3 regions of the Pseudomonas sp. LBUM1658 genome follow, and region 3 is predicted to be linked to each of the others. Evidence: riboswitches for the same ligand, from Rfam matches in the RefSeq annotation. Region 3 holds a riboswitch; each other region holds the start of a gene.
What was found. A riboswitch is a leader RNA that binds a small molecule or an ion and turns the genes downstream of it on or off. The one in region 3 is predicted to bind cobalamin.
Positions count from the first base shown of each region.

Region 1 (3,270 bases), 250 kb from region 3:
CCACACGCGAAACGTCGCTCCGCCCGCGGTCAGGTTCGCGCCCATCGGGGTAGTCGGGGAAATATGATTCTGCGAAAGTGCCATGCTTTACCTCCTCCAAACCCCCCGTTGCAGACGCGGGTCCTTCGAATGGTGGAATCGGCTAGTCGTACCCGCCAATCGTGCACAGCGTGATGGTCTTGTCTCCATCGTTCACGAGCGAGGGCTATTGACCGCCTCTTATCAGTGCGATCCCATAGACTCACTGGAGTATCAGCTGACCTGCGGCGCAGTGTTGCCCGCTCTCCTGCGCCAGCGCGATCCTGGAAGCCGGCTGCAGAAAGTCGAGCAAGGCCTGCTGGGTGTCATGCAAGGCCGCCTGGTGTTCCATATCGAGGAAGTGCCCGGCGTTCTTGATGGTATGGAACCGGGACTGAGGGGCATGATCGGCAAACAGCCGGGCGTCCTCCACCGAGGTGTACTCATCCCATTCGCCGTTGACAAACAGCAGCGGGATTTCGATGGCATCGGCACAGGCGATGTAGCAGTGGATGTCGTGGGTCAGCACCTCATTGACGTGGAAATGCATCTGCCTGTATTCGTGCTCGGCCAGGCTGCTGACATGGCGGTGATTAAAGCGTTTGAACAGCGATGGCAGGTGCTTGCCAATAGTGCTGTTGATCAAGCGCCCGACATTGGCGCGATCAGAGGCATGGAGAAAGTTCAGGCCGCTCTCCAGATAATCGCGCATCGGTGTACTGATCCGCGCCGCGAATGAATTGATCACCGCCTTCTCGATTCGTCGCGGCCGCTGAGCCAGCGCCAGCAAGGTAGCCGCCCCGCCCCAGGAAAAGGACAGCACATGGTGCACACAAAAGTGTTCGATCAGTTCCAGCAGTATCTGTGCCTCGTCTTCCTTATGGATCGGTTGGTCCTGGAGGTTATGTAGTCTCGACTGACCGGCGTAGGGCTGGTCGTAGAGAACCACATTGAATCGCGGCTGCAGATAACGCACCGTTTGGGCAAAGGATGCGGTGGTTGTCAGCGAGCCGTTGACCAGAATGATGGTCTTGTCAGCGGCGGCGTTGAGATAGTGCTCGGTATAAACCTTGTATTTCTTGCAAACCTCGACGATGGCAGTTTCGGGCATCATGTCATTATCTTCCTGGAACAAATTGGACTAAACGCACAGCGTGAGCAACTGCCCACAAGGCCATATCGCAGAAAGCAGGACACGTGGACCTGACAGTGAAGTGCCAGGCAAACACATTAATAACTTAAGGCGATTTTCATGCGTCAACACAGACCCCTGCGCCGGTTTAACCTGGCAGCAAGTACAAGCAACGACAATGCGAGGGTGCCTGGATGGCTATCGTGACCATAGAGTCACTAACTGACCATAGAATCAGAGTTAAGCAGGGATTTTCCCGTCTGCAAGAGCGCGGACAAGTTGTTCCGTCTGATCGTAAGCGCTGAACTGGCTCAGGTCCCGGATCTTCGATCCCGATGCAGAGACCTCGCCGGACTTGCAGCTTTCGAGACATAGGATCGCGCTGAGCGGCATGATCGACTACCATGCCGCCGCCGGTTTCCACATGGGATTAATAGGGAATCCGTGGTGCTGACTCAGCATCAAACGGAACTGCCCCCGCAACTGTAGGTGCTGAGCCTGCTCCTGAACTGCCACTGGGATCACTCCCGGGAAGGCTGGAGCCAGGCGATGACGCATCAGTCAGGAGACCTGCCGGCCAAGCAAAATCACTAACCGGCGGGGTGTCCGGGAAGGACATCCTTGCCGCGTGGGTCACTTGAGTGATCGGCCTTGCACTGCTCTTTTTTGGCAGCGTTCGATGATGTGTTTCCAGACCGTACACCTCTGCTCCGTGTACGATTCAAATGGAGATTGCGTCATGCTGCTGCCCCGCTTTGCCACCCTCATCACGGGCTTGAGTTTTTGCGCCCTCGCCCATGCGGCCCCTACCCATTACCCCCTGACTGTCGAGAACTGCGGCAGCACGCTGACCTTTGAGCAGGCACCTGGCCGCGCCGTGACGATCGGCCAGGCCGGCACCGAAATGCTCTACGCCATGGGCCTCGACGACAGGGTGGTCGGCACTTCGCTGTGGTTCAACGATGTACTGGCCAAGTACAAGGCAGGGAACGACAAGATCGAGCGCCTGGCCAATAACGAGCCGAGTTTCGAGGCGGTGATCGGCAAGCGTCCGGAACTGGTGGCGGTGGAACTGGAATGGATGGTCGGCCCGCAAGGCGTGGTCGGTACCCGCGAGCAGTTCCACGAGCTGCAGATCCCGACCTACCTGATGCCCTCCGACTGTGAAGCCAAGGACAACCTGGTCGGTGCCGACGGCACACGTCTGGAGGCGTTTCGCATTGACAGCCTCTACAAAAGCATCAGCCAACTGGCTGAAATCTTCGATGTGCAGGAACGTGGCCAGCAGCTGAACGCCACACTCAAGGCCAGCCTGGCAACGTCCATTGCCACCGTGCAGAACAAGGATCTGCAGCACACCAGCGCGCTGTTCTGGTTCTCCAGTGCCAGTCTGGATATCGACCCCTATGTCGCCGGGCACAAGGGCATTCCCGACTTCATGCTCAACACTTTGGGTGTGCGTAACGTGGTGGAGTCCGACGAGGAATGGCCAACCGTCGGCTGGGAAACCATCGCTAAGGCCAACCCGACTTTCCTGGTCATCGCGCGTATGGATCGCCGTCGCTTCCCCGCTGACGACCATCAAAAGAAACTGGAATTCCTGCGCAGCGACCCGGTGACCCGCAACATGGACGCGGTGAAAAACAATCGCATCATCATCCTCGACGCAATGGCCATGCAGGCCAGCGTGAGAATGTTCGACGGTCTTGAAACACTGGCAACGGCCATCAACGGCTACGACCTGCCGAAATGACCGTGACGCTGATTCGTACTCTGCTGGCATTGGTGACACTGTTTCTTGCCGTGATTGCCGGTGTGGCCATCGGTGAGACGCCGATCGAGCCGGGCGTGGTGTTCCAGGTGCTGGCCAACAAACTGTGGGCTGCCGGTTATGTCCTCGACCCGATCGACGAAGGCATCGTCTGGAATTACCGCCTGACCCGCGCTCTGGTGGCCGCGGCCTGCGGTGCGGGTCTGGCGACCTGCGGGGTGATCCTGCAATCGCTGTTGCGTAACCCGCTGGCCGATCCTTACCTGCTCGGCATCTCCGCCGGCGCCTCGACGGGCGCGGTGCTGGTGGCGTTGCTGGGCCTGGGGGCGGGGCTTATTTCGCTGTCGGT
Region 1 is NZ_CP166798.1:3,946,587-3,949,856, forward strand. It holds gene ACA064_RS17925 (alpha amylase C-terminal domain-containing protein) at 1-84, opposite strand, end outside; gene ACA064_RS17930 (alpha/beta fold hydrolase) at 242-1,132, opposite strand; cobalamin riboswitch at 1,548-1,742, shown strand; gene ACA064_RS17935 (ABC transporter substrate-binding protein) at 1,890-2,903, shown strand; gene ACA064_RS17940 (FecCD family ABC transporter permease) at 2,900-3,270, shown strand, end outside.
Region 1: it holds a riboswitch for cobalamin, as region 3 does, so the genes downstream of both, ACA064_RS17935 (ABC transporter substrate-binding protein) here and ACA064_RS19215 (CbtB domain-containing protein) in region 3, are expected to answer to the same signal.

Region 2 (3,270 bases), 2.7 Mb from region 3:
CGTTCTCACCGACGTTGCTGTTGGAACCGACGGTAACGTAGAGCTTGCTGCCATCGTTGCTGGCAATCACGTTCTTGGTCCAGTGGTGATTCAGGGTGCCGCCGGGCAGGTCGACCACCTTGGTTGGCTGCGCAGTGATCGAGGTTTGCCCGCTTTGGTAAGGGAAGCGCACCAGGCGGTCGGTGTCCGCCACGTACAGATCATTGCCCACCAGGGTCATGCCGAACGGCGAGTTGAGGTTCTCGAGGAATACTGTGCGGGTTTCGGCGATGCCATCATGGTCCTTGTCCCGCAGCAGGGTGATCCGGTTCGGGCTCGGGACGGTGGCACCGGCGCGGCCCATGACCTTGCCCATGACCCAGCCCAAAATGCCTTTGCCATCGTCGGGCTTGGGCGGCGAGTTGGTTTCGGCCACCAGCACATCACCGTTGGGCAATACGTAAAGCCAGCGCGGATGATCAAGCCCTTCGGCAAACGCCGCTACCTGAGTGCCACCCGCGGCGGTCGGTCTGGCACCTTCAGGCCAGCCGATGGCCGGGGCGATGTTCATCGTGGGGATCAGGGTTTTGTTCGGTTCCGGCAGCTTCGGCGACGGCCCGGTGCCATCGGAAACCTGCAGGGTGGCGGTTTCACTACAGGCTGCAAGCCCGCCAGTGAGCACGATGACAAGGGCAAGTTGGGCCTTGAGCATGCTGATCTCCCTATGAATGCACTGATGTATTCATAGAGACGCGTAACTGCCGGTTGGTTCAACCTGTCAGCCGCGTGCCGCTTTTTGAACAGTACGGCAATGCCAGGGTGATAGTTGCCCGGGTTTAATTGACGCTCCACCCCCAACCCTCTAACCTTCGCGACTTGTTTCAGGTGCTCTGTGACCCCGGTCGACAGAGTGAAACAGGGAAGCCGGTGAGTGCGCGTTCTGGTACAGAGCGGGCAGCGATCCCGGCGCTGCCCCCGCAACGGTAAATGAGTCAAGACTGTGCTTGGTGCCACTGTGTCGCGAGTCGACCCGGGAAGGCGCGCAGTCGGGGATTACACCCACTCATGAGCCCGGAGACCGGCCTGATCCATCCAACGGCATCACGGTGGGCGATGCCAGGCTTAATGCCGTCTATTTTTATTCCTGCCCCCCGTTATCCATTTCCAACGGAGAGCTGCTCCATGACTGATTCCCCCGATCGTGACGAACGCCATCTGGCACGCATGCTGCGCAAAAAAGCGGTAATCGACGAACGTATCGCCAACTCGCCGAACGAGTGCGGATTGCTGCTGGTCCTGACCGGCAACGGCAAAGGCAAGAGCAGCTCCGCCTTCGGCATGCTCGCCCGGGCCATGGGCCACGGCATGCAATGCGGCGTGGTGCAGTTCATCAAGGGTCGCAACAGCACCGGTGAGGAGCTGTTCTTTCGACGATTCCCCGAGCAAGTACGCTTTCACGTCATGGGCGAAGGCTTCACCTGGGAAACCCAGGACCGCCAGCGTGACATCGCCGCGGCCGAAGCGGCCTGGGCCGTCTCCCGTGAATTGTTGCGTGATCCGGCCATTGGCCTGGTGGTGCTCGATGAGCTGAATATTGCCCTCAAGCACGGTTATCTGGACCTGGACCAGGTGCTCAGCGACTTGCAGGCTCGCCCGCCGATGCAGCATGTACTGGTCACGGGTCGCGGCGCCAAACCCGAAATGATCGACCTGGCCGACACGGTCACCGAAATGGGCGTGCTCAAACATGCGTTCCAGGCCGGGATCAAAGCGCAAAAAGGCATCGAGCTGTGAGTATTCAAGCATGAGGGATGTACGTCATTGCCCGGCGGTATTGATCGCCGCACCGGCTTCCGGTCAGGGCAAGACCACCGTGACCGCCGCTCTGGCCCGCTTGCATCGCAATCAGGGACGCAAGGTTCGGGTGTTCAAGTGCGGTCCGGATTTTCTCGACCCGATGATTCTCGAACGCGCCAGCGGTGCGCCGGTGTATCAACTGGATATGTGGATGGTCGGCGAACAGGAAAGCCGTCGACTGCTGTGGGAAGCGGCGGGCGAAGCAGACCTGATCCTGATCGAAGGGGTCATGGGCCTGTTCGACGGCACACCGTCGAGCGCCGATCTGGCGCGGCACTTTGGCGTCCCGGTGCTTGCAGTGATCGACGGCACGGCCATGGCCCAGACCTTCGGCGCCCTGGCCCTGGGCCTGGCGCGTTATCAGCCGGACCTACCGTTTGCCGGCGTGCTGGCCAATCGCGTAGGCACCTTGCGTCACGCGCAATTGCTCGAAGGCAGCCTGACCGAAGGCCTGCGCTGGTATGGCGCGTTGTCCCGGGAAACCGGGATCGAACTGCCGAGCCGACACCTGGGCCTGGTGCAGGCCAGCGAGCTGAATGATCTGGACCTGCGCCTGGACGCGGCGGCCGAAGCCTTGGCCAGCAGTTGCGAAGTAGCGCTGCCGCCAGCGGTCGAATTTGCCGCGCCTGAGGTGGTTGTCGCCGAACCGCTGCTGGCCGGTGTACGGATTGCCGTGGCCCGCGATGAAGCCTTTGCGTTCACCTATGGCGCGAGCCTGGACTTGTTGCAGGCGATGGGCGCCGAGTTGCTGTTCTTCTCGCCGATCCATGACCGCGAACTGCCCGAGGCTGACAGCTTGTACCTGCCGGGCGGCTACCCGGAATTGCATCATGTCGCGCTGGCGGAAAACGCCACGATGCTGGCCGCGATCCGCGCCCACCACGCGGCCGGCAAGCCGCTGCTGGCCGAGTGTGGCGGCATGTTGTATCTGCTCGATTCGCTGACCGATGTCGAGGGCTTGCGTGCTGAACTGGCGGGGTTGCTGGCGGGTGATGCGGTGATGCAAAAGCGTCTGGCGGCGCTGGCCTTGCAGGCGGTTGAGCTGCCCGAGGGTTCGCTGCGCGGCCATACCTATCACCACTCGTTGACCAGCACGGCGCTGGAGCCGATTGCCCGTGGCCTGAGTCCCAATGGTGGGCGTGGAGCCGAAGCGGTGTATCGCGAGGGGCGGATGACCGCCTCTTATGTGCACTTTTATTTCCCTTCCAATCCATCGGCGGTGGCCGCGCTTTTTGCGCCCGGCCCGCAAACCGCTATCGCGAGCAAGCTCGCTCCTACAGGGGATGCACGATCTAATGTGGGAGCGGGCTTGCTCGCGAAGAGGCCATGACTGACAACGCATTTTCTTCGGACGAACGCGCGGCGGTCTACCGAGTCATCGGCGAGCGCCGCGACATGCGCCATTTCAGCGGCGGCACGGTCGAGCCTGAACTG
Region 2 is NZ_CP166798.1:1,539,273-1,542,542, forward strand. It holds gene ACA064_RS07050 (PQQ-dependent sugar dehydrogenase) at 1-691, opposite strand, end outside; cobalamin riboswitch at 846-1,080, shown strand; gene cobO (cob(I)yrinic acid a,c-diamide adenosyltransferase) at 1,162-1,773, shown strand; gene ACA064_RS07060 (cobyrinic acid a,c-diamide synthase CobB) at 1,784-3,166, shown strand; gene bluB (5,6-dimethylbenzimidazole synthase) at 3,163-3,270, shown strand, end outside.
Region 2: it holds a riboswitch for cobalamin, as region 3 does, so the genes downstream of both, cobO (cob(I)yrinic acid a,c-diamide adenosyltransferase) here and ACA064_RS19215 (CbtB domain-containing protein) in region 3, are expected to answer to the same signal.

Region 3 (3,270 bases):
CCAGCGGCCACGGCCGGGCTGTCGACTACGGTGATCACCGCATCGACGGTGCAGGCGCTACGGATTTCCGGCCACTGGAAGGCTTGTACCAGGGGTTTTGGCAGGGCCAGGCCGGAGGTTTCAATGAGGATGTGGTCCAGGTCAGCGCGACGGGCAACCAACTCGCGCATCACCGGGAAGAACTCTTCCTGGACCGTGCAGCACAGGCAACCGTTGGCCAGTTCATAGACCCGGCCGCTGGCTTCTTCTTCAGTGCAACCGATGGAGCACTGCTTGAGGATTTCGCCGTCGATACCCAGCTCGCCAAATTCGTTGACGATCACTGCGATGCGCCGGCCCTGGGCGTTGTCGAGCATGTGCCGCAGCAAAGTGGTTTTGCCCGAGCCGAGGAAGCCGGTAACGATGGTGACGGGAAGTTTGGCCAGTGTTTTCATCGGATGCCCTTTGGCAAGGTGGCGGGCATACGGGACGACTTGACCGCGCGCACAAGCGCGGAAGATTTCGCCACCGGATCACCCCGCCCGGTTGTAGTGAGAATCTGGGACGAGGCAGGTCTCCTGGCTGACGGTGTGCCAGTCTTTCGACTGGCGAGTTCTGCGCCTTCCCGCGCCTCTGGATAGATGGCGCAGTGGCATGGCAGAAAACCTGACCGTTCACAGTTGCGGGGGCAGCCGCGGCATTGACCGCGTTCCCTTCTTAGCTTCGGTTTGAGTGCCGAAGAACCTCGAAAGCGCAAGGCTACGCATCGCTTGAGGGCGGGTCAATGTTCATCGGCTATTGCGGTCACCTGTGGCGAGGGAGCTTGCTCCCGCTCGGCTGCGCAGCAGTCGTAAAATCTGCAACCACGATTCATCAGGTAGTACGAGTAAACCCAATTGCGACCGCTTCGCGCTCGAACGGGGGCAAGCCCCCTCGCCACAGGGACCTGCGCAATCTTCAGTTGAGAACCCTTGCCAATTGACTCCCAGCCCCCGCCCATGCTCTCCTACACGCCTTGTTACGGGTGCCCTTCACAGGGTGAAACGGGAAACCGGTGAGTCATGTGCTTTACTCAAGCCTTGATCAGTCCGGTGCTGCCCCCGCAACGGTAAGCGAGCGAAGAGTCAGATCCACTGTGCCAGCAGTTCGGCATGGGAAGGTGATTCTTGCAGGCTCGGGCGCAAGCCCAGCCCCTCGCGAGCCCGGAGACCGGCCCGCAATACTGAATAACAAACCCGCGGTGGGCGGGCGCTGTTTGAACCTCTGCGGGCCTGTCTCGCGGGGTTTTCCTGCGCTCGAATCACCCACTGACACACCAGAGGGAAGCGCCATGTCGATCATCAGCAGCACCCGCCACGCAGGCACCAGCAGCACCACAACCACCCTCAGCCAACGCCTGATTGCCGCTATCGGCGCATCGATTCTCGGCGCGTGCCTGGTGTATTTCGCCGGCTTCTCGCACATAGAAGCGGTGCACAATGCCGCCCACGACACCCGTCACAGCTCCGCCTTTCCGTGCCACTGAGACCTGCCGACATGATCAAGCGTATTGCGCAAACCGCAGGTTTCACCGGTCTGCTCGCGGCCTTGTTGCTGACCCTGCTGCAAAGCTTCTGGGTCGCGCCGCTGATTCTCCAGGCGGAAACCTATGAAAATGCCCCGGCTGCCGAAGTTCACGAACATGCTGAAGGCGCGGTCGCCGCTCACACCCATGACGCCGAAGCCTGGCAGCCGGAAGACGGCTGGCAGCGCGTGCTGTCGACCACCGGTGGCAATTTGGTGGTGGCGGTCGGTTTCGCCCTGATGCTCGCCGGTCTCTACACCTTGCGCACACCGAGCCGTACCTCTCAGGGCTTGCTCTGGGGTCTGGCCGGTTACGCGACCTTCTGCCTGGCGCCGACTCTGGGCCTGCCGCCCGAGCTGCCGGGTACTGCCGCGGCCGACCTGGCGCAACGGCAGATCTGGTGGGTCGGTACCGCGGCGTCCACCGCCGTCGGCATCGCGCTGATCGTGTTCGGCAAACATTGGGCGCTGAAGATCCTCGGCGTGGCGACTCTGGCCGTGCCGCACATCATTGGCGCACCACAGCCCGAAGTGCATTCGATGCTCGCCCCGGAAGCGCTCGAAGCCCAATTCAAAATCGCCTCGCAGTTGACCAACGCGGCGTTCTGGCTGGCCCTTGGCCTGATCAGCGCCTGGTTGTTCCGCCGCAACGGCGCAGGTCAGTAACACTCATGACGCCGATCAGCACAGCGCCGACCCTGGTGGTCGGACTGGGCTGCCAGCGTGGTTGCCCCGCCAGCACACTGCGGGCGTTGCTCGACCAGGCGTTGCAGGCCCATAACATCGAGCTTCGAGCGATCCGGGCCTTGGCCAGTATCGACTTGAAACGCGATGAGCCTGGCCTGCTCGAACTGGCCGAGCAACTGGCACTGCCGCTGACGCTGTTCAGTAGCACGCAACTCGCCAGTTTTGAGCCACACCTCAGCCATCACTCAGAGATAGCCTTCGAGCGCACCGGCTGCTACGGCGTGGCTGAAAGCGCGGCCCTGGCACTGGCCGAACAACTGGCGCAAACCCCGGCCAGGCTGCTGATCCTGCGGCAAAAATACGGCCAGGCAACCCTGGCATTAGCCTCCGGCGCGTAAAATCCCCGATAATCCCCGCCCTCGATCATGAGCAATCTTCATCTGAAGCATTGCCGCCACGACTTTGCACAGGAGACCGGCATGACCGTCTACTTTATCGGCGCAGGTCCCGGCGACCCGGAACTGATCACCGTCAAAGGCCAGCGGCTGATCCGCAGCTGCCCGCTGATCATCTATGCCGGCTCGCTGGTGCCGACAGCCGTGCTGGATGGCCACCAGGCCGAACAGGTGGTCAACAGCGCCGAGTTGCACTTGGAACAAATCATTGAACTGATCAAGACCGCCCATGGCAGAGGCCAGGACGTGGCTCGGGTGCATTCCGGTGATCCGAGCCTGTACGGCGCGATTGGCGAGCAGATTCGATACTTGCGCGAGCTGAATATTCCCTTCGAAATCGTCCCCGGCGTGACCGCCACGGCCGCCTGCGCGGCGCTGCTGGGTGCGGAGCTGACGCTGCCGGATGTGTCCCAGAGCGTGATTCTGACCCGGTATGCCGACAAAACCGCGATGCCGGCCGGAGAGGAACTCGCCAACCTGGCGCAGCACGGGGCGACCATGGCGATTCATCTGGGGGTCAACCACCTGGAAAAAATCATCGCCGAGCTGCTTCCGCACTATGGGTCGGACTGCCCGATCGCAGTGA
Region 3 is NZ_CP166798.1:4,194,334-4,197,603, forward strand. It holds gene cobW (cobalamin biosynthesis protein CobW) at 1-434, opposite strand, end outside; cobalamin riboswitch at 531-742, opposite strand; cobalamin riboswitch at 985-1,211, shown strand; gene ACA064_RS19215 (CbtB domain-containing protein) at 1,310-1,504, shown strand; gene ACA064_RS19220 (CbtA family protein) at 1,516-2,208, shown strand; gene ACA064_RS19225 (cobalamin biosynthesis protein) at 2,214-2,627, shown strand; gene cobM (precorrin-4 C(11)-methyltransferase) at 2,709-3,270, shown strand, end outside.